DNA from 4 places in the Pseudomonas sp. PS02290 genome. Region 2 is predicted to be linked to each of the others. Evidence: predicted binding sites of a transcription regulator. Region 2 holds the regulator's gene; each other region holds the start of a gene.
What was found. The regulator FliA, encoded in region 2, starts transcription of late flagellar genes. The targets are predictions, from matches to a motif close to CTAAAGTTTNNNNNNNNNNNGCCGNTAA.
Positions count from the first base shown of each region.

Region 1 (4,457 bases), on a different contig from region 2:
TTCGGTTGCAGGGCCAGGCCCTGGCGGAACAGGTCCTGCGCCTCGCCGAGCTTGCCGGCGCGGTAGCAGCGAATGCCCTGGATATTGAAATCGATGGCCGCTTTGCCGGCGCCGAGAATCTCGGGATCGTCGGTCTGCCTGGCGATGTTCTGCATCACCACTGGATCGTCGCCGTAGATTTCGGCACAGCTTTTCAGAATGCCCGCGCCAGCGTCTTCCTGACCGAGCGCCTTGAGCTGCGAAGCCACCGCCAGCGCCGCATCGGCGCTGAGAAACTGCTCCATGCCCTCAAGCCGTTCCATCGCCTGCTCGGTCAGTTTGGCGGCCATTTCCGGATCGGAGGATGCGACGCTGGTGGCCTTCATCAAACGCGCGCGCACTTGCAGGCCGGCGTCGTTGCCGTTTTCCTTGGCGACTTCGGTGAGGGTCTGGTTGATCTCGATGCGGGTGCGGGCATCCAGCCCGCGCTCGCCGCCACGGCTGATCAGTGCCTGAGCAAAACCGAGGTTGGTTTCCGGGTCCTTGAAGCGAGAGAACTGGCCTTGGGAAACGGCCTGACGATAGGCCTTTGAAGCACCATCGAAGTCCTCGTTTTCCAGCGCCAGCTTGCCCAGCAGACGCTGACGGCGCACCGCATACGGCGATAACCGCACCGCCTCTTCCAGCATCTTCTGCGCACGCTTGTTGTCGCCGCTCGCCACCAACACGTCGGCCAGCCCGTCGTACAGCACCGGCATGGCATTGAAGGCGCGAATCGCTTCTTCGTACACGCCCTGCGCTTCAGCGTTGCGCCCGCGCTTGAACAGCAGCTTGCCCAGCGCCACATACGCCCAGGGTTGCGGGCGGTCGGCGAGGATCGACTTGAGAAAGGCCTCGAGCGGCTCGTGCTGATTGAGGTCACGCAGTGCATCGGCTTTGTAGCGCAGGCACAGCGGCGCAAAACGTGGGTCCTGCTTGGTCAGCGCAGCACAGGCCGTCAACACCTCGGTCGGATTGCCACGGTCAAGCGCTTGCAGGATCGGCTTGAGCAGGGTCTTGCGCTGGACGATCTTCTCCAGACGCTGAGCCAGGCTCGCACGGTTGAACGGCTTGGTCAGGTACGCATCCGGCTCCCACTCCAGCGCGCTCATCACCATCGCCTGGCTGTTCTCGGCAGTGACCATGACGAACACGCTTTCGTGGCTGATCAGTCGATCGGACATCAGGTCTTCGAGCACCTGCTGGCCGTTCTTCTTGCCGTCACCCAGATTGAAGTCGTGGAGGATGAAGTCGTAGCGCTTCTGCGCGCACATCTTCAGCGCCTCCTCGCCGGTGTCGGCAGTGTCCACCGCCTTGACGCCCAACTCGCGCAGCATCGAGCGGACCGAACTGCGGAAGTCGGAAAAATCGTCGACGATCAGAAAGGTTTTTTGGTTCCACGCCAGCATCGAGATTCCTGTCACCGGATAAATAGTCGGCCCTGAGGCACTTGCAAGGGCGGCGGTCTCGTTCCCGGTCTGGGCAGAGAGGGCCAATAAAGTTGCGGCATGACGCCACTTGTCCGAGTTATCGGCGGCAGCAGGACAAAGCTTAGGCACGCCATGCGGGAAAAAATCACGCCCTCGCGCCGTGTTGACGGGGCATCGATGCGTAAGGAGGCGTGGGTCAACGGGTAAAGTCCTTGAGTGTGCAGCCGATATCCAGTCATGCAACGCGTACCCAACCAGCCGCAACCCCATCCCCGTTCGAGTGCACTCCATGTCCTGGCTGACCGACCTGAAATTGAAGACCAAGCTCCTTTCGGCTTTCTGTCTGTGCGCGCTGATCACCGTGGTGGTGGGTGTACTGGGGCAGAGCGGTATTTCCCGGCTGTATGAACTGTTTGAAAACACGGTGAGCGACAATCTGGTGTCGATCGCCAAGGTCGATTCGGTGAAGGCCAACGTCATCGCCACCAACCGCGACTTTTTCAAAGCCATCGGACTGAGCGCACTCAAGGCCAACCCGGACGACATCAACGCAGCCATCCAGTCTCTAAAGGAAAACCAGGCCCAAGCCGAGACCGACTTCAAGACCTACCGCGCCACGCCACTTGATCCGGATGAAAAAGCCGCAGGCGATGACTTCGAACGCGACTGGGCCGCTTACATCAGCGCCGCCCTCAATGCGCTGTCTGTGGCGCAGAGTGGCGACCTTGAGCAAGCCAGCAAATTGGCCGCCACCAGCGTAACGCCTAGCTATCGCAAGACCATGGGCGAGCTGAAAATCATGATCGAATCCAACCTGCGGCAAGCCAATGAACAGGCCCAGCAAGGCATCGAAACGGACAAGCAGGTGACGTGGATTCTGATCATCGGTTCGTTGATCGCGGTGGTGTGCGCCATTGCGTTGGGGCTGATCGTCACCCGCATGATCACCCGGCCGATCTATCAATCCGTGGCCAGCGCCACCCGGGTGGCGGGCGGTGATCTGAGCCAGACCATCGCGGTCGGCGGTCAGGACGAAACCGGCCAGTTGCTCAAGGCGCTGTCCAACATGCAGGGCAGCCTGAAGGGCACGGTTCAGCAAATCGCCACCGCTTCGGATCAACTGGCGTCCGCCGCTGAAGAACTGACCATGGTGACCGACGACAGCACCCGCGGGCTGATGCGTCAGAACGATGAAATCCAGCAAGCCGCCACGGCCGTCAACGAGATGACCGCTGCGGTGGAAGAAGTGGCGCGCAACGCCGCGAGCGCTTCGCAGGTGTCTGCGCAGACCTCCGAAGATGCCATCAAGGGCCAGCAACAAGTGCAGCAGGCTGTCACCGCGATGAACACCATGACCGTGGAAATCACCGAATCGACCCAACGCGTCGAAGCGCTGGCCGGGCAGATCCGCGACATCACCAAAGTCCTCGACGTGATCCGCGGTATTGCCGAGCAGACCAACCTGCTGGCGCTCAACGCCGCTATCGAAGCGGCCCGCGCCGGCGAGCAAGGCCGTGGCTTTGCGGTGGTGGCGGACGAAGTACGTGCCCTCGCCCACCGCACTCAAACCTCCACCAGCGAAATCGAATCGATGATCACCAAGGTGCGCAATGGCGCCGACGAAGCCGTGCAGGCCATGGGCAAAAGCCAGGCGATCGCCGTGCATACCCAGTCACTGGCCACCGAAGCCGGCCACGCGCTGGAACGCATCAGCGAAGGCGTCAGCCAGATGAACGAACGCAACCTGGTGATCGCCAGCGCAGCGGAGGAGCAGGCGCAAGTGGCCCGCGAAGTGGACCGCAACCTGGTGAACATCCAGGACCTGTCGACCCAAACCGCAGCCGGCGCCAATCAGACCAGCGCGTCAAGTCAGGCGTTGTCGCGGCTGGCCGTTTCCTTCCACTCCATGGTAGGCAAATTCACCCTGTAAACGGCTTGGCGTTTCGGCGCCCGGCCAGCCAATCGCCACCCTGAGACAAAATGGCGTATTGACTAATTTGACACCCGATTTGTCGAAAATGACATTTCGGGTACAATCCCCGCCCGCCGCAGGGGATGGACCTGATGACCAGGTCCTGCGGTGGATGATGTTTACTCAAGCTGCTGATTCCAATGATCGAATAAAAAGCACAGCACCGAGGGACATAGAACACGAGGTCGACCTTTTCACTGGCCTTTTGACCCTTCCTCCTCGTTTTCCGAGAGCGAAGCCTGTCTGACGTTCGCGCCGCACACTGGCGCCCGGCATCGCAGGACGTTGCGCGACGATTGCTGCAGGCGGATAACTTTCTATCTATTGGATGATTCGATGTTCAAGAAAACGAGCACCGCTCTACTGGGCCTCGCGATTTCGGCCACCTTCCTGCAAGCCCATGCCGCAGAAAGCAAGAAAGTCGATGTACTGCTGATCGGCGGCGGCATCATGAGTTCGACCCTGGGCGTCTGGCTCAATGAACTCGAGCCGAGCTGGTCGATGGAAATGGTCGAGCGCCTCGACGCCGTCGCCGAAGAAAGCTCCAACGGCTGGAACAACGCCGGCACCGGTCACTCCGGCCTCGCCGAGCTGAACTACACGCCTGAAGACAAAGACGGCAAGGTCAACATCTCCAAAGCCATCGAGATCAACGAAGCCTTCCAGGTCACCCGTCAGTTCCTGTCCTGGCAGGTCCGCCAGAACGTCCTGAAGAACCCGCCTTCGTTCATCAACACCACACCACACATGAGCTTCGTGTGGGGCGATGACAACATCAAATTCCTGAAAAAGCGTTATGACGCGCTGCAAGCCAGCCCGCTGTTCCGCCCGATGCAGTATTCCGAAGACCCGGCACAGATCGCCAAGTGGGTCCCGCTGATGATGGAAGGCCGTGATCCTTCGCAGAAGCTGGCGACCACCTGGACGCCGATCGGCACCGACGTTAACTGGGGTGAAGTCACCCGCCAGTACGTGTCGTACCTGCAGACCCGCCCGAACTTCGATTTGAAGCTGTCCAGCGAAGTCAACGACATCAC
Region 1 covers NZ_JASCOY010000070.1:1,964-6,420, forward strand. The annotation lists gene QMX88_RS22430 (tetratricopeptide repeat-containing response regulator) at 1-1,427, opposite strand, end outside; gene QMX88_RS22435 (methyl-accepting chemotaxis protein) at 1,738-3,378, shown strand; gene mqo (malate dehydrogenase (quinone)) at 3,757-4,457, shown strand, end outside.
Region 1: the regulator FliA is predicted to act here: its motif matches at 1,652-1,679, upstream of QMX88_RS22435 (methyl-accepting chemotaxis protein).

Region 2 (4,457 bases):
GCGACCGGCTCTTCAACCACCACCGGTGCCGCAGCGATTTCTTCTGCCGAGGCTGGCTCGGCCAGGCGAGCCAGCGCGGCCAGCAATTCAGGCGTGGCCGGGGTGACGGCAGAACGCTCGCGCACCTGACCGAACATGCTGTTAACAGTGTCGAGCGCTTCGAGCACCACGTCCATGAGCTCCGAGTCGACGCGACGCTCACCCTTACGCAGGATGTCGAACACGTTCTCGGCGATGTGACAGCATTCAACCAGCTCGTTGAGCTGGAGGAAGCCGGCGCCCCCTTTTACAGTGTGAAAACCGCGAAAAATTGCATTGAGCAGGTCCGCATCGTCAGGCCGGCTTTCCAGCTCGACCAACTGCTCTGACAACAGCTCGAGAATCTCGCCGGCCTCTACCAGAAAATCCTGAAGGATTTCTTCATCGGCGCCGAAGCTCATTGGGGGGTGCTCCTAAAATTAACCGTCAAACCGATCCGGAGGCTGCACTGACGGCCTGCGCGCATTGCTTTCGTCGAAGCATTGGCGCGCGGGTCCAGCAGCCACTTTCACAGAAAACCTGAAGTCCGAGACAGAATGACCGAATCAGAATCCGAGGCTGGATAGCAGATCGTCAACATCATCCTGTCCGGATACAACGTCTTCACGTTTATCGGCATGAATCTGCGGACCTTCACCCTTGGAGTGAAGTTTTTCTTGTTCTTTTTGCTGACGGAACATTTCCTGGTCGTGCTCGATGCCCGCGAAGCGGTCCACCTGGCTCGCCATGAGCACCAGCTTGAGCAGATTGCGCTCGACTTCCGTGACCAGCGTGGTCACGCGCTTGATCACCTGACCGGTGAGGTCCTGGTAATCCTGGGCCAGCAGAATGTCGTTCAGGTGCGCAGAGACCTCGGTGGTCTCCTTCTCGCTGCGGGTCAGGAACACATCGACGCGGCGGGCCAGATCACGAAACTCTTCGGCGCTGATCTCGCGGCGCATGAAGCGTCCCCAATCGGCGCTCAAGGACTTGGCGTCTTCAGTGAGCCCGTGCATCAACGGCGTGCTCAGCTCTACCAGATCCATGGTCCGGTTCGCCGCGTTTTCAGTCAGCCTGACGACGTACGACAGCCGCTCGGTGGCGTCGGTGATCTGGGAGACCTCCTCGGCCTGCGGCATGTTCGGGTCGATCTGGAAGTTGACGATCGCGCTGTGCAGCTCGCGCGTCAGTTTGCCGACTTCCTGATACAGGCCGCGGTCGCGGGTCTGGTTAAGCTCATGGATCAGTTGCACGGCGTCGCCGAACTTGCCTTTTTCAAGGCTCGCGACCAGCTCTTGTGCGTGTTTCTTCAGGGTTGACTCAAAGTCACCCATTGTCGAATCTTTGGAATCCATAGCGCCCTCGCAGCGGACATCAGCTATTGACGCGCTCGAATATCTTTTCGATTTTTTCTTTGAGCACTTGCGCGGTGAACGGCTTCACCACGTAGCCGTTCACACCGGCCTGAGCGGCTTCGATGATCTGCTCGCGCTTGGCTTCGGCAGTGACCATCAGCACCGGCAGGCTGCGCAGACGCTCGTCGGCACGCACCTGACGCAACAGGTCGATGCCGGACATGCCCGGCATGTTCCAGTCAGTGACGAGGAAGTCAAAAGCGCCGCTTTGCAGCATCGGCAATGCGGTGAGTCCGTCATCTGCTTCGGCCGTGTTGGTGAACCCAAGGTCACGCAACAGGTTTTTTATGATCCGCCGCATCGTTGAGAAGTCATCAACGATGAGGATTTTCATGTTCTTGTCCAATTCGACCTCCAAGCAGTCTTTAACGCGTTCAGCACCTGAACGCGCGTTCAATCAATACCGGCTGTGCCGAACATCAAGAGGGGGTTGAATCGACCGGAACAAGCGCAGCGAAACCGGATCATCTACGACCCGGTTCGACCGACTCCTGCCGTGTCTCATTTGCTTCCCGCTCACGTCTTGCACAGCCGGTCTTACACGCAACACGCAGGCCTCGCGGCCTGCGCCTGATTCACGAACGTGCGCGCCACTCGCCAAGACGACCGCGCAACCGCGCCGCGCATTGACTGTGCAGCTGGCTGACCCGCGACTCGCTGACCCCCAGGACCTCACCGATTTCCTTGAGGTTCAGCTCTTCGTCGTAGTACAGCGACAACACCAGGCGTTCACGTTCGGGCAAGTTGGCAATGGCCTCGGCCAGCGCAGCCTGGAAGCGCTCGTCTTCCAGATCCCGCGACGGTTCGAGGGACTGGCTCGCGCCGTCCTCGTGCAGCCCTTCGTGTTCGCCGTCCTGCAACAGGTCGTCGAAACTGAACAGGCGGCTGCCCAGGGTATCGTTCAAAATCCCGTAGTAATCGTCGAGACTCATTTCAAGTTCGGCAGCAACCTCGTGATCTTTAGCGTCACGGCCGGTTTTTGCTTCGATTGCACGAATCGCGTCACTGACCATGCGCGTGTTGCGGTGGACCGAGCGCGGCGCCCAGTCCCCCTTGCGCACTTCGTCGAGCATCGCACCACGGATACGAATACCCGCGTACGTCTCGAAGCTGGCCCCTTTGGTGGAGTCGTATTTGGTCGAGACTTCGAGCAAGCCAATCATGCCCGCCTGGATCAAATCCTCGACCTGCACGCTGGCCGGCAGACGCGCCAGCAAGTGGTAGGCGATTCGTTTGACCAGCGGGGCATAACGCTCGATCAGCTCATACTGGGAGTCTTTGGACGATTTGCTGTACATGCGATAGCCACTTGCTGTCATGAGACGGGCCCTGCGCTGGTTTGATGCACGAGGCGTTCTACGAAAAATTCCAGGTGGCCGCGCGGGTTCGCCGGGAGCGGCCAGGTGTCGACTTTCTGCGCGATGGCCTTGAACGCCAGGGCACATTTGGAACGCGGAAACGCTTCGTACACGGCGCGCTGTTTCTGCACGGCCTTGCGTACGCATTCGTCGTACGGCACGGCGCCCACATATTGCAGGGCCACGTCGAGAAAACGGTCGGTGACTTTGGTCAGCTTGGCGAAGAGGTTGCGCCCTTCCTGCGGGCTCTGGGCCATGTTGGCCAGGACGCGGAAGCGGTTCATGCCGTAATCGCGGTTGAGCAGTTTGATCAGGGCATAGGCGTCGGTGATCGATGTGGGCTCGTCGCACACCACCAGCAGCACTTCCTGGGCCGCGCGGACAAAGCTCACCACCGACTCGCCGATGCCGGCGGCGGTATCGATGACCAGCACATCGAGGTTGTCGCCAATGTCACTGAACGCCTGAATCAGCCCGGCATGCTGCGCCGGGGTCAGGTGGACCATGCTCTGGGTGCCCGATGCCGCCGGCACGATGCGTACACCGCCCGGGCCTTGCAGCAAGACATCGCGCAGCTCGCACCGCCCTTCGATGACATCAGCCAGGGTGCGTTTGGGGGTCAGACCCAACAATACGTCGACGTTGGCCAGACCCAGATCGGCGTCCAGCAGCATGACGCGACGTCCCAGCTCGGCCAGTGCCAGTGAAAGATTCACTGAAACGTTGGTCTTGCCTACGCCACCTTTGCCACCGGTCACCGCGATAACCTGTACGGGATGCATGCTGCCCATGTTAATTGTTTACCTTGTCTTGCTTAGACCTAAGCCACATGTCGGGCTGCACGTTCAGTGTCTGAACAATGCCTGGCAGACCATCGATGCAGGAAAATTCCACTGTCATTTTCTTCACCTAGCCCGCGCGCTTGCCGGTGCTGTGATAAAGATCCGCAAACATATCCGCCATCGCTTCCTCGCTCGGCTCCTCCTGCATCTGCACGCTGACAGCCCGGCTCACCAATTGGTGCCGACGCGGCAAATGCAGATCATCCGGTATCCGTGGGCCATCGGTGAGATAGGCCACAGGCAGTTCGTGTGTCACGGCCAGGCTGAGCACTTCGCCAAGGCTGGCCGTTTCGTCGAGCTTGGTCAGGATGCACCCGGCCAGGCCGCAACGTTTGTAACTGTGATAAGCCGCTGACAGCACCTGCTTCTGGCTGGTCGTCGCCAGCACCAGGTAGTTGCGCGCCTTGATGCCACGCCCGGCGAGGGTTTCCAGTTGCAGACGCAGGGCCGGATCGCTGGCTTGCAGGCCGGCGGTGTCGATCAACACCACGCGCTTGCGCAACAGCGGCTCCAGCGCCTGTGCCAGGGACTGGCCCGGGTCGACGTGGGTGACCGGTACATTGAGGATCCGGCCCAGGGTTTTCAGTTGCTCCTGAGCGCCAATGCGGAAACTGTCCATGCTCACCAGCGCGATATTTTGCGCGCCGTATTTCAACACATATCGGGCCGCCAGTTTAGCCAGCGTGGTGGTTTTGCCCATGCCGGCAGGACCGACCATGGCAATCACACCGCCCTCTTCCAGTGGCTCGACGTCCGGCGTGGCAATCATGCGGGCCAGATGGGCCAGCAGCATGCGCCAGGTGTGAGCCTGATCGTTGGAGTCC
Region 2 covers NZ_JASCOY010000112.1:7,784-12,240, reverse strand. The annotation lists gene QMX88_RS26100 (chemotaxis protein CheA) at 1-440, opposite strand, end outside; gene QMX88_RS26095 (protein phosphatase CheZ) at 585-1,373, opposite strand; gene QMX88_RS26090 (chemotaxis response regulator CheY) at 1,393-1,767, opposite strand; gene fliA (RNA polymerase sigma factor FliA) at 2,009-2,752, opposite strand; gene fleN (flagellar synthesis regulator FleN) at 2,749-3,582, opposite strand; gene flhF (flagellar biosynthesis protein FlhF) at 3,701-4,457, opposite strand, start outside.

Region 3 (4,457 bases), on a different contig from region 2:
CCCTGATCAGCCACCACCATCATCACCACACGGCCATTGCTGGCCAGTGAGCGAATCAGCAGGTTTTCCCCGCTGAACAGATTGCGCAGCTGCGGCGGCAGCAGCGCCGAGAACTGAGCGTTGTTGGCCGGTGTCAGGCGCAATTGCGTGGGTTGAGCGAGCAGGCGTTGCAGCACGGTGCTGTCTTTGTAGGGCACCAGCAATGCAGCGGCCGACTTGTCCACGCCTGCGATCTGATGCACGCGCAGGCTGTCGGTCTTGCGATCGGTCATCAGCAACACCACTCGTTGCATGCCTGCCGCCACCAATGCATCCCGGGCGCAGGTGGTCAGGTGTATCGCGTTGATGAAAATGCCGGGCTCTTTCAACAGATCGGCGCAGTGCTTGCGCCACAGCTGCAAGGCGTCGGGCGAGGGGGGCGGGGCAGGCAGCAAGCCTTTATGTACTCGTCGTGCACTCCACGGCCAAAGCAAAGCCTGCGCCGGGTGCCAGATATCCAGGCCGGAATGCTGGCGAGCGCTGGCCGCCGCATTCTGGTGAACCTGCTGCTGGAGATGATCCAGTGACTGTTGCAGATACAGGCTGGTCAGCAGTTGCCAGCGCAGGTTATGCGGCGTGTCCCAGGCCTGGTGCGCCGACAGCGCGAGGCCGTTGGCCAGCAGAATTGTATTGGCGGGCTGGTTAAGCCAGCGCCGCAGCGGCAGATCGGCGTCGAGTTGCTGTTGCTGCTTGAGTGGGTCGTTGTTGCTATGGGCGATGCGCAACACTTTCACCAGATTGCGTTGCTGGGAGGTCAGCAGTTCGTAGCCCTGGGTCACCCAGATCGGCAGGCGCCAGTGCTGCGCCAGCCCCTGACACAAACGCACCAGCCGCACGCCAAACAGTGCCTGCTCCACGGTCTTGGCAGATTCGCCCTTGTGGATAACCCGCAACTCCCACTCTTCCAGCAGTTTGGGGTGGGCCAGCGCCAACGGCCAGAGGGGCGAGAGAAACAGCAGGCTGCCCAGATGGATGTCCTGCCACAGCCGGGCCAGTTGATTGGCGAACAAACCGTAAGCCTGTTGCATGGCGTGCTGACTGATCAGTTGTATCTGGCGCAGCGCCATGGGGATATCCCGTGCATCGACACTCGGCAACCGCGCCAGCAGCGCCTCGGTACGCGCCAGACCCAGGCGGTTGATGGCGACTTCAAGACTCTCCGCAGGCTGAGCCGTGGCGGGGCTGTTCAGGTTGGCTTCGCGCAAAACGTTGAGCACCAGCGCCGGGCTGTCCTGCATGAGATCGGCGATATCGCGCAGCGAGCGGCGGCTGTCGGTCAATGCCGCCTGCACGCGCTGATACGCCACCGCGGGCACCGGCAAGGCGATGCTGTCGAGCTGCTTTATCCAGGTATCGAGGGTGCGCGGAACAGGGAGCGAAGTAGCTTTATCTGATTGCATTCACAACACCCGTACGGCTGGGAGGGTTTGATCAATGTCGGGTACTGGCATCATGCTGGCCCTCATGGACGCAACGTCCTGCGCCACGCATCGGTCAGCATTTTCCTGTGATCTGACTATAGTCTGGCGCATTCATGCCGATAAGCAGGACAAGAGTTTCAAGCGCTTCTCGCACAATGACCATGAACCCGACTCAGTAAGTATTCTCTACCTATGGCAAAAATTATCGGCATCATCGTCGTTTTCGCGAGCGTTCTCGGCGGATACGTACTGTCCCACGGTCAGATCGCTGCGTTGATCCAGCCTTTCGAGGTCATGATCATCGGCGGTGCGGCGCTGGGCGCATTCCTGCAAGCCAACCCGGGCTATATGACCATGCTGGTCATCAAGAAGTCCTTGAAGATGTTCAGCACCCGGTTCACCCACGGCTACTACCTCGAAGTGCTGGGCCTGGTCTACGAGATCCTCAACAAGAGTCGCCGCGAAGGCATGATGGCCATCGAAGGCGACATTGAAGAGCCCGAGAACAGCCCGATTTTCGCCAAATACCCTGGCGTGCTCAAAGACACCCGCATGATCGCTTTCATTTGCGATTACCTGCGCATCATGTCTTCCGGCAACATGGCACCCCACGAGCTGGAAGGCTTGTTCGACATGGAACTGCTGAGCATGAAAGAAGAGCTCGAGCATCCTTCCCACGCAGTGACCGGTGTCGCCGACGCCATGCCGGGTTTCGGTATCGTTGCTGCGGTACTGGGTATCGTGGTGACCATGGCCTCCCTGGGTTCCGGCGACAAAGCCGCGATCGGCATGCACGTCGGCGCGGCGCTGGTGGGGACCTTCTTCGGTATTCTTGCGGCGTACGGTTTCTTCGGTCCGTTGGCTACTTCCCTGGCCCACGATGCCAAGGAAGAAATGAACGTCTATGAATCGATCAAGGCTTCGCTCGTAGCATCGGCGTCCGGCGTGCCGCCTTCGCTGGCCGTGGAGTTCGGTCGCAAGGTTCTGTATCCGGCCCATCGCCCCAGCTTCAGCGAGCTGGAACAAGCTGTCCGCGGTCGTTGATCCATGGAAAATAATCAGCCGATTATCATAAAGCGCGTCAAGCGCTACGGCGGGGGGCATCACGGCGGCGCCTGGAAAATCGCCTTTGCCGACTTCGCGACGGCGATGATGGCGTTCTTCCTGGTGCTGTGGCTGATGTCGTCGGCCACCCCCGAGCAACTGCTTGCCATCGCCGGTTACTTCAAGGACCCGGTCGGTTTTTCCGACAGCGGCTCGCCCTATGTGATTGACCTGGGCGGTTCGCCGGAAATGTCCCCTAACCAGACGCTCAACCCGGAAGTGCAATCCACGCCTGCGCCGGATCGCGTGCCCGTTGATGCAGACCAGCAGGATGCCGCCGCCGAGCAGGTCGAGCAGGACCGCCTGGAGATGTTGCTGCAAGAGTTGCAGACCAAGATCAACGAGAATCCGCAACTGGCGAAGTTCAAGGACCAGATTCTGTTCGAGATCACTCAGGACGGTTTGCGCATCCAGATCATGGACGCCGAAAACCGCCCGATGTTTGACATCGGCAGCGCGAAGCTCAAACCGTATTTCGAAGACATCTTGCTGGCCATGGCCGACACCATCAAAGCCGTGCCGAACAAAGTCAGCATCAGCGGACACACCGACGCGACGCCCTTTGTTGGTAACAATGGCTTCGGTAACTGGGAGCTGTCCTCCGGTCGAGCGAATGCCGCACGCCGGGCGCTCGTCGCGGGAGGGTATCCGGATCAGCAGGTGGCGCGCGTAGTGGGTTATGCGTCTTCGGCACTGTATGACAAGGAGCACCCGCAAAACCCGATCAACCGTCGCATCGACATTGTGGTGATGACCAAGAAAGCGCAGCAGCGGATCGAAGGCGCGCAGAATTCAGGTGAAGCACCGCAAACCCCGGATGCACCAGGAGCTCCTGCGCCATCGCCTGTACCTGGCGCTACAGCGCCGGCCAATCAGCCAGGGGCGTCCACTTCCACACCTGCCGTTGACCCACAGGCTTATGCCCAGCCCCACGAGATTCGGCAGAAGCTGAACATCTTCGATCAGGGCCAGTTGAAGATCGACGACACCAAGAACTGATACTGGGTTGCAGACACAAAAACGCCGCGATGATCGCGGCGTTTTTGTGTGCGCGTTTCAATTAACGGGCCCGCAGTCAGTAGGACCGGCTTCAGCCGGGAAGGCCTAAATCGGATTGGCCACTACCGCTGAATCAATAACTGCTTTCCGGCAGGCTCGCGATAATCGAGCGATAGCTGTTCATGCGCTGCTGCTGCACGCGTCCGTCTGCAAGGCCCTGCAACAACGCACAGCCGGGTTCGCGGTCATGCTTGCAGTCACGGAAGCGGCATCGGCCGAGCAGATCATTGAACTCGATGAAGCCCGCTTCGACGTCGGCGCGGCTGACGTGACCGAGGCCGAATTCACGAATACCCGGTGAGTCGATCAGGTCGCCGCCGCGCGGGAAGTGGAACAGGCGCGCGGTGGTGGTGGTATGCGTGCCTTGACCCGAATACTCCGACAACGGCCCGACGCGGGTGCCGACTTCCGGCAGCAGGCTGTTGACCAGCGAGGATTTGCCGACGCCGGACTGGCCGACGAACACACTGATGTGGCCATCCAGCTGGTCCTGCAATTGCTGCATGCCGTCGCCGTGGTGAGCCGACACTTCCAGCACCGGGTAACCCAGCGTGCGATAAACGGCCAGCAGCGCATTGAGCGCCGGGGCGTTCTGATCGTCGATCAAGTCAAACTTGTTCAACAGCAACAGCGGGCGAATCCCCGCGTGCTCGGCAGCCACCAGGTAACGATCGATCAGGTTGGCATGGGGTTCGGGCATCGGTGCGAAAACGATGACGATCAGGTCAACGTTGGCGGCGACCGGCTTGAGCTGGCCCCGGCTGTCCGGGCGGCTCAGTTCTGTATCGCGGGGCAGTTGCGCAACGATCACGCCGATGCCCTGATTGCCCGCGC
Region 3 covers NZ_JASCOY010000009.1:36,170-40,626, forward strand. The annotation lists gene QMX88_RS07075 (HDOD domain-containing protein) at 1-1,439, opposite strand, end outside; gene motA (flagellar motor stator protein MotA) at 1,653-2,504, shown strand; gene motB (flagellar motor protein MotB) at 2,508-3,563, shown strand; gene rsgA (small ribosomal subunit biogenesis GTPase RsgA) at 3,697-4,457, opposite strand, start outside.
Region 3: the regulator FliA is predicted to act here: its motif matches at 1,556-1,583, upstream of motA (flagellar motor stator protein MotA).

Region 4 (4,457 bases), on a different contig from region 2:
GCTCGCACCCTCGCGTTCAGCGAGCGCAGCAGGTCGAGGGGATCACGGTCTTTCATCGCATGACTCTGCTCGTCGACCCAGGTCATGACCTGCTGCCGGTCGAGCGTCGGCCGGCGGTGCAGGATTTCCACCAGCTGACGCTCGCAATGCTGGGCATACGCAACGACGCTGGAAAACAATGGGCTGTTCATGCTGCCGACACCTCGCCACCGAATACGCGTTCAGCCTTGATAAGGCGCCAGTTTTGTTGCTGCCATTCCGCTACTGCTCCCGGTACAACCCGCCACACAATAGCATTGGCGCGCCGTCGCGCCAGTGACAAAGCCGGTGGACAAAGGGGATGTTGTTGCGCAGCCGAGGCAATGTTGAGCCTGCTGCGAGGCCGGTGCTAACATTCGCCACCGCCGAGCAGGCAAGGACATACCGGTTTATGAGCAGCATCCGCGAGCGCAACAAAGAACTGATCCTGCGCGCAGCCAGCGAAGAATTTGCCGATAAGGGATTCGCCGCCAGCAAGACCAGTGACATCGCCGCCAAGGCGGGTGTGCCCAAGCCCAACGTCTATTACTACTTCAAGTCCAAGGACAATCTGTATCGCGAGGTGCTCGAAAGCATCATCGAGCCGATCATGCAGGCGTCGACGCCGTTCAATCGCGAGGGTGTGCCGGCTGAAGTGCTGACGAGCTACATCCGCTCGAAGATCCGCATCTCCCGCGAGCTGCCCTTCGCTTCAAAGGTGTTCGCCAGCGAGATCATGCACGGCGCGCCGCATTTGACGCCCGAGCAGGTTGAGCAACTGAATGGACAGGCCCGGCATAACATCGAATGTATTCAGGGCTGGATCGATGACGGTCTAATCGCCCCGATCGACCCCCATCATCTGATGTTCAGCATCTGGGCCGCGACCCAGACCTACGCCGACTTCGACTGGCAGATTTCCACGGTGACGGGTAAAGCGACCCTGGACGACGCTGATTACGAAGCGGCCGCCCAGACCATCATCCGCCTGGTGCTCAAAGGGTGTGAGCCTGACCGCTGAAGGTCACTGGCTTTCTTCCTTGTCGTAGCCCAAGGCCCTGTTCACACCTTGCAAGAGCTGGCCGAAACTCCAGGGCTTGCGGATGAACACGACTGGATGTACGACACCCGAGCTCTCGGGTGTCTCGTGACCTGACATGATCAGGATCGGGATCTGCGGATACTTGTTGCTCGACAGGTTCGCAAGGTCCGCACCGTTCAAGGTGCCCGGCATGAGAATATCGGTCAGGAGGAGCGCCACGTCGCCCGAGTTGCTTTCGAGGTACTTCGCCGCCTCGTCTGCAGTCTCCAGCGCATGGGTGGTAAAGCCTTCATCCTCGAGGATTTCGCAAACGAACTCGCGAATGATCTCCTCGTCCTCAACCACCAGAATGAGTCCCATGTTTGGTACGTCTGCTGCCATTTGCGCCACATCCACAATAATTATTTCCCATGCCTGCCCGGCCGGCCCTGTCCTGGACTCGGGTGTAGTCCGTACTGTGAGCGGCGCGAGCGCCGGAAATTCCATTGGGAAGCAACATTTGGTCGAAACGATGTGCAGATTCTGGAAATGAAACCGTACAAACGGGACTTTGCGGAATCGCAGGCAATAAAAAACCCGCCGAAGCGGGTTTGTGCAACACCGTCCAACTTCCTGTTGGCCGCCAATGCCTGGCAACGGTCGATCGTCCTTGATCCTGCAGCGGTCCGTTGCTGCAGTTGATGGATCCAATGTACCGCGAGGATGTGTTTCAACCTAGAGCCAAGTTCCTCAGGTCGTGTAAGCCTTTGGCTATACCTGTGTCAGTGACCTGCGCCCACACTCAGGTTTATACCGGTCAGGCCGAGATGCTTAATGACACCATGGCTTCCCTCCGCTGAGGGATGCGGGTCAATGGGCTGTCGTGCAAGCGGTTATAGAGCGGCTTGGCCGAACAAGAAGAAAAAAGAAGCGGAGTGACGATCATGAATATGCGCAATCTTTCGATCAGCCGGCGGTTGTGGCTGATTCTCATCGTCGCCGTGGTGATGCTGTTCACGCTGGCGGCGGCGATGCTCAAACAGATCCACGACGATCTGTACGAAGCCAAAACCGTCAAGACCATGCACGTGGTGCAGACCGCCAGCGGCCTGCTCGATTACTACCATGGCCTGGAAACCGCCGGCACCCTGACCCGCGAGCAGGCCCAACAGCAGGCGATGGATGCCATTCGCGGGCTGCGCTACAACCAGACCGACTATTTCTGGATCAACGACCTGCGCCCGGTGATGATCATGCACCCGGCCAATCCCAAGCTGGTAGGCCAGGACCTGTCCGGCATCAAAGACCCGGACGGCTTTCAGGTCTTCAACGAGATGGTCACCCTGGCCAAGGCCAAAGGCGGGGGTATGGTCAACTACCGCTGGCCCAAGCCCGGCGCCACTGATGCGGTCGGCAAGACCTCGTACATCTCGCTGTTCGCGCCGTGGGGCTGGATCATCGGCTCGGGCGTTTACATCGATGACGTGCAGGCCGAGTTCTACAAGCAGGTGGTCAAGGCGCTGTCGATCAGTGCCGGCATCATTCTGGTCATGGCGCTGCTGTTGATTCTCATCGCGCGCAGCATCGCCGGCCCGCTCAAGGCCACTGTCGAGGCGATGGCCAATATCGCCAGCGGCGAAAGCGACCTGACCCGCACTCTGGAAACCCAGGGCAACGACGAAGTCACGCAACTGGCCCGGCACTTCAATGCGTTCACCGCCAAGCTGCGGCGGGTGGTCAGTGAGCTGCAGTCGTCTGCGGTCGGCCTGGGTCAGGCGTCGAGTGAGCTGGGCAGCAACGCCATTCAGGCTCAGGAACGCAGCCAGCAGCAGTCGCTGCAGATGGAGCAGGTGGCCACGGCGGTCAATGAGGTCACTTATGGCGTGCAGGACGTGGCAAAAAACGCCGAGCACGCCGCCAGCGAGATGCGCAACGCCGAATCCCAGGCGCAGCAGGGTCAGGCCAACATCGACAGCAGCCTGAAGCAGATCGGGCACCTGTCCGGCACCATCGATCAGGCCGTGGAAGTGATTCGCACGCTGGCCAGCGAAAGCACGCAGATCGGCGGCGTGCTGGAGGTGATCAGTTCGATTGCCGAGCAGACCAACCTGCTCGCGCTCAACGCCGCCATCGAAGCCGCCCGCGCCGGTGATCAGGGCCGTGGCTTCGCCGTCGTCGCAGACGAAGTCCGCCTGCTTGCCCAGCGCACGCAGAAATCCACGGCGGAAATCCAGGCGATGATCGAGCGCCTGCAAGCCCATTCGGATGCGGCGGTGAAAGTCATCGCCGACAGCAGTCGTTCTTCGCAGCTGACCATCGAGCAGGCCAACCTGGCCGGCCAGAGCCTGACGTCGATCAGCCAGGCGCTGCGCAACCTCAACGGCCTGAACGCCTCCATCGCCAGTGCGACCCTCGAGCAATCCCACGTGGTGGAAGACATCAACCAGAACGTCACCCAGGCGGCGCAGCTGTCCCAGAGCACGGCGGTGGCGGCCGAACAGTCCAGCGCGGCGAGCAATCAGCTCAAAGGGTTGAGTGAACAGCTGAATGGGTTGTTGCGGCAGTTTCGGGTGTAACAACCAGATTGAGCCCCATAAGATTTGCGGTGTAACGACTGGCGCTTTCCCGGCTAAAGCCGGTCCCACAGGGGTACGCGGTGTTTCCGTAGGACTGGCTTTAGCCGGGAAGGGGCCGGCCTGGGCACCCTCAATTTTGCGGTGTGACGCCTGAGGCTTTCCCGGCTGAAGCCGGTCCCACAGAAATATACGGTGTGTCAGCTGGAGTGGCGATGAGAGAATGTATCTCGCTTACAGCCTTGCTGAACTACGTACCTCAAGCCATTATGTATACAATAAATACAATTATTGAATACAGACATGCCGGCCCTCCTCGCCCCATCTCCCCACCATTGCCCTGACTGGGCCGAAGCCCTGCTCAACGGTTTCAGTCAGGTGCTCCTGCAACGCAGCGCCCTCTGCGGGGTTTTCTGTCTGTTGGCGATTCTGATCAGCGCCCCCTCCTCCCTGGGCGACGCGCTGCTGGGTGCCGTCGCGGGTTTGCTCACGGCGCAACGGCGCGGCTACCCGAAAAGCAGGCGCCAATCCGGGCTCTACAGCTACAACGGCATTTTGCTCGGGCTGTTGGTCGGCTCTCAGGTCGAATGGTCACCACTGGTGCCGCTGCTGATCATTGCCTGCGGCGGGTTGAGCGCGATGCTCATGCACGCCTGGCTGGAACGCACGCCTCGCGCCACGTGCCTCAACGCCTACACCGCGCCCTTCGTGCTGTTTGGATGGTTGTTATTGATGTTTGTCGGGCCGACTTCAGTCGCTGTCGCAGACGTAAGTCCGATCCACGCGCTGCCGCTGGGTTTTGGTCAGGTCTTTCTGCTCGATCATCCGCTGGCCGGGGTGATGAT
Region 4 covers NZ_JASCOY010000060.1:2,559-7,015, reverse strand. The annotation lists gene QMX88_RS20945 (hypothetical protein) at 1-191, opposite strand, end outside; gene QMX88_RS20940 (TetR/AcrR family transcriptional regulator) at 431-1,039, shown strand; gene QMX88_RS20935 (response regulator) at 1,043-1,441, opposite strand; gene QMX88_RS20930 (methyl-accepting chemotaxis protein) at 1,984-3,615, shown strand; gene QMX88_RS20925 (urea transporter) at 3,916-4,457, shown strand, end outside.
Region 4: the regulator FliA is predicted to act here: its motif matches at 1,841-1,868, upstream of QMX88_RS20930 (methyl-accepting chemotaxis protein).